Regions from separate parts of the Adlercreutzia sp. ZJ138 genome, predicted to be linked through region 1. Evidence: predicted binding sites of a transcription regulator. Region 1 holds the regulator's gene; the other holds the start of a gene.

Region 1 (2,207 bases):
AGCGCTTCGGCGAATTCGCTCGCGCTTTGGAAGTCTTGGTACACGCTTGCGAAACGAACGAAGGCAACCTCATCAATGCTGGCTAAACGCTCAAGCGCCATATCGCCAAGTTCTTTCGAAGTCACTTCGTACTTCGGCTTGTTGCGCAGTTCAGCTTCGATGTCGGCGACCAATGATGAAAGATCGTCGGGTGAAACCGAACGTTTCGCACAAGCGATGGTGAGGCCTCGCATGAGCTTTTCGCGGTCATATACTTCAGTTGATCCGTTTGTTTTCATCACCATGACAGGATTGTCTCCCAGTCGTTCGTACGTGGTGAACCGATGCCCACATTCAAGGCATTCGCGACGGCGTCGGATGGAAGTTCCATCTTCAGACGGTCGGGAGTCGACGACTTTCGACTCAAGGTTGCCGCAGCTTGGACAATACATGCGCACTCCCCTCTCAGCTGAGTGCGCTTAGGCTACCATACAATATATTGTGGTTCAATGGTTATGGTGTCTTAATGATCACACCAATGCAACGAGATACGACACAGCAGTGAACAGTACGGCACTCACCGCGATCTGCTTGCGTGTAAACAGATTAAATGGACACCCTTCGCTGGTTCCGTATGTGAGCTGACGTACGAGAGGTACGTTTTCAAGCCTTATGCGATTGCTACACTGTTGAAGCGATGGACAAGGTGTCCGGTGACGCAAATCGCCTTCCAAATGTGTGCGTTGGCAGTGATCGAACGGTATCACGTTGCCTGTGGCTGCGGATGGAGCGACATGGGGTGCGCGAGCGAGTGCTGCCGTGCCGGATACCGCCCACATTGTATCTTCTATTCTCATTTTCAGCCCCTTTGCTCTTGCATAGAACCTTTGTTCGTGTTTATAATAGACCGAACAAAGGTTCACGTCAATAGAATTTGAAACAAATGTTCGCTTTTCTTAAAGGAGTTGGCTATGGACGAGAAGATCACCAAACGGCAACAAGCCGTACTGGACTGCATCGAGGAATGCATCCGGGAAAAGGGCTATGGGCCCACCGTTCGGGAGATCTGCCAATCGCTCGGCCTGTCCTCCCCTTCCACGGTTCACGTGCATCTTAAGGCGCTTGAGCAGAAAAACCTTATTAAGCGCGACCCCTTAAAGTCGCGCTCTATTGCCTTAGCGCATCCGATCGACGCGGCTCCTGCTGCTGTTGCAACCTCGCCTATGGGATTCAGCAAAACTATCAACGTTCCGCTCGTTGGAAATGTAGCCGCTGGCACACCGATCCTCGCTGAAGAGAACATCACTGAAACCATCACGCTTCCCACCGACATCGTTGGCGATGCGCCGTCGTTCATGTTGTCAGTGCGCGGCGACTCGATGATTGAGGTGGGCATCAACGATGGAGACTACGTGGTCGTGAAGGAGCAGCCGGTTGCCAACAATGGTGACATCGTGGTTGCAATCATCGACGATGGAGCGACTGTCAAAACGTTCTATCGCGAAAAGGATCACGTTCGCTTGCAACCAGAGAATTCCTCCATGGATCCCATTATCACGAGAGACTGCTCCATTGCAGGAAAAGTTGTAGCCGTGTTCAGACGGTTGTGATCAAAGCTATTTACTGGTTACTCTTCGGACAGAACGTCGAAACATACGATGTCGGAACAAGCATCGTCAAGTGTGTGCCGTCTGCTTCGTAGTATTCGGAGAGAATGTGACAGCGCTCATGCGCAAGTGACACGAGATTACCGTTATTGTAGGGAATAACCGTCTCAATGTGAACGTCGCTTGATGCGGCGGCTTGCGCCAGACGGTTAACCAAATCGTCTATGCCTTGTCCCGTGCTCGCCGAAACAAGCACACTGTCGGGACGCCGTGCGCGCAGCGCTTCTACTTGCGCGCTATCGAGCAAGTCGGTTTTGTTTAGCACCTCAATGCGTGGAATGTTCTCGGCATGGATTTGCCCCAGCACATCTTGCACTGCTTCAATCTGCGCATCTCGGTCGGGTGACGAAGCGTCGATCACGTGCAGCACCAAATCGGCACCGGATATCTCGTCAAGCGTCGACTTGAACGCTTCCACGAGTGTGGTCGGGAGCTTTTGGATAAAACCAACCGTGTCGGTTATGGTGATTTCACGGCCTTGTTCAAGTTCAAACTTGCGTGTGGTGGAATCAAGCGTGGCAAACAGCTGGTCGTAGCTGAGCACGTCAGCGCCGGTTAAAC
Region 2 (2,207 bases), on a different contig from region 1:
TAGTTTCTCGCGTTGTGAATCGGATTGGGCCTCTTGAAAACGATGCGTCACCGCCGCAGCGGCACCTTCCCAGTCGATAAACCAGTAGGTTTCACGTCCATCAACCGTTAAGTAATCGACGCGCACCTTCTCTCCTGGAATACCCCACAAAAGCGCGTCATGCGCTGCCTTTGGCATGTCTTCCCACGGCATGTCGGCGTTAACCCCCACGTGCTCTGCCACCGCGCGCAGCACCTGCGGATAGTAGTTGCCAGAACGAAACGGTGCGATTGCCCCCTCAGCAAGGGAAAGCGACGGATCGGGAACCATGAGCGCCGGGTCGACTTCGTCCCTACTGCCGATACCCAAACAATCGGGGCATGCGCCATACGGCGCGTTGAATGAGAAGTCGCGCGGCTGCAATTCATCCATCGAATGGCCATGCTCAGGGCACGCAAGCGCGAGCGAGAAGATGTGTTCGCCGTCACCCAAGCCACCCGTTGCACCTGACGAACGCCCGCCGGCAACGCCTTGAGGTTTCCCGTCGGCACCCAGAACCTGCACGAGCACGCGACCTTCGGCAAGCGATGTGGCAAGCTCCACCGCCTCAGCAATGCGGCGCAGCGCGCTCTCTTTAAGCTGAACACGATCAACCACCACGTCAATGAAATGCTTGCGTTTCTTGTTCAGTACGGGCGGCTCATTATCGAGCTTTACGATTTCGCCGTCGATACGAACGCGACTGAAGCCCTCTTTCTGCACGTCAGCGAGCAGCTTGGTAAACTCGCCCTTGCGACCAGCAACTACAGGAGCCATGATAATAGCCCGCGTAGCCTCGCCCGGTGTAGCAAGCACCAAAATCTCGTCGGTTACCTGATCGGTTGTTTGCTTTTGGATAGGACGCCCGCATTCAGGGCAGTGCGGCGTTCCCACTCGGGCGAACAGCAAGCGTAGGTAGTCGTAGATCTCCGTGGTTGTTCCCACCGTTGACCGCGGGTTTCGGCTTGTTGTTTTCTGATCGATGGATACAGCGGGCGACAACCCGTCGATGCTATCGAGGTCGGGCTTGCTCATCTGTCCAAGAAACATACGAGCATAGCTGGAAAGGCTTTCGACGTAGCGGCGCTGTCCCTCGGCGTACATAGTGTCGAACGCCAGGCTCGACTTGCCGCTGCCGGAAAGCCCTGTTATAACCACCAGTGCATCACGCGGAATGGTGACGTCGATGTTCTTCAAATTGTGCTCGCGCGCACCTTTTATTACGATGGAATCCTGGCCCATAGCAGCGCCCTTCCTCCATTTCAAAACAATGATTCTTCTCGCCCGCCACAGACGAAGAGGGAGCACACATGGCATCACTTCTCGCACTCGAGCACTCTGCGCAAAGCAACCCTTCGCACCCGCGCAGCGTTGCCCCGCAAGCCTGTGGCAAAGCCTTCCCTATTGTACGTAGCAATTATAAAACATTTGTTCGCTTAACGGTTTGTTCAACAATTGCACACAACCCCCGCGCCACCCGCAAAGCCGATACCGAAACCAAATTCCCTATGCACGGGGGTGGGCTTGGGCGTGTGCTCGTTTTAGACGCTCAGGCGACAGGTGCGTGTAGATTTGCGTGGTCGACAGGCTCGCGTGACCCAGCATCTCCTGCACGCTACGCAAATCGGCACCGCCAGCCAGAAGATCAGTAGCAAACGTGTGACGCATGTCATGTGGCGAGAGCGACGGGTCGAGTCCTGCGGCGAGCACCGTTGCTTTAAACATCTTACGCATCGCATCAGTGCCCATCTGGTTGCCGCGCGTCGACACGAATACGTAATCACACTGCTTCCCATCGAGCAAGTGCGGACGGGCAACCATCACATAGGTGCGCAAGGATGAAATCGCCATATCGTGCAAAGGGATAATGCGCTCCTTTGACCCCTTACCGAGCACTTTCGCCTGCTTCTGGGCGAAATCAACGTTACTCATCAGTAACCCCGACGCCTCGGAAACGCGCGCACCACAAGCGTATAGAAACTCCAGGAGTGCCTGATCGCGTATATCGGCATCCGATTGTTCGCGCGGGTTTCCTTTCGCATCGCGCTTCGCGTGCACCGATAGCAAGCGAGCCATATCGGCAGGACGGATGACACCCGGCAGATGTGCACGCTTCTTCGGACCCTGCAGCACGTGTGCAGGATCTTCCTCAACATCTCCCCGTAGGTTCATCCACCGAAACCACCCTT

What was found. The regulator LexA, encoded in region 1, represses DNA repair genes until DNA is damaged. The targets are predictions, from matches to a motif close to CNAACANNTGTTNG.
Region 2: the regulator LexA is predicted to act here: its motif matches at 1,440-1,453, upstream of uvrA (excinuclease ABC subunit UvrA).

What each region holds. Positions count from the first base shown of each region.
Region 1 is NZ_JAAKEA010000005.1:69,471-71,677, forward strand. It holds gene nrdR (transcriptional regulator NrdR) at 1-431, opposite strand, end outside; gene lexA (transcriptional repressor LexA) at 951-1,589, shown strand; gene hflX (GTPase HflX) at 1,600-2,207, opposite strand, start outside.
Region 2 is NZ_JAAKEA010000013.1:6,282-8,488, reverse strand. It holds gene uvrA (excinuclease ABC subunit UvrA) at 1-1,260, opposite strand, end outside; gene G7Y43_RS06510 (tyrosine recombinase) at 1,525-2,207, opposite strand, start outside.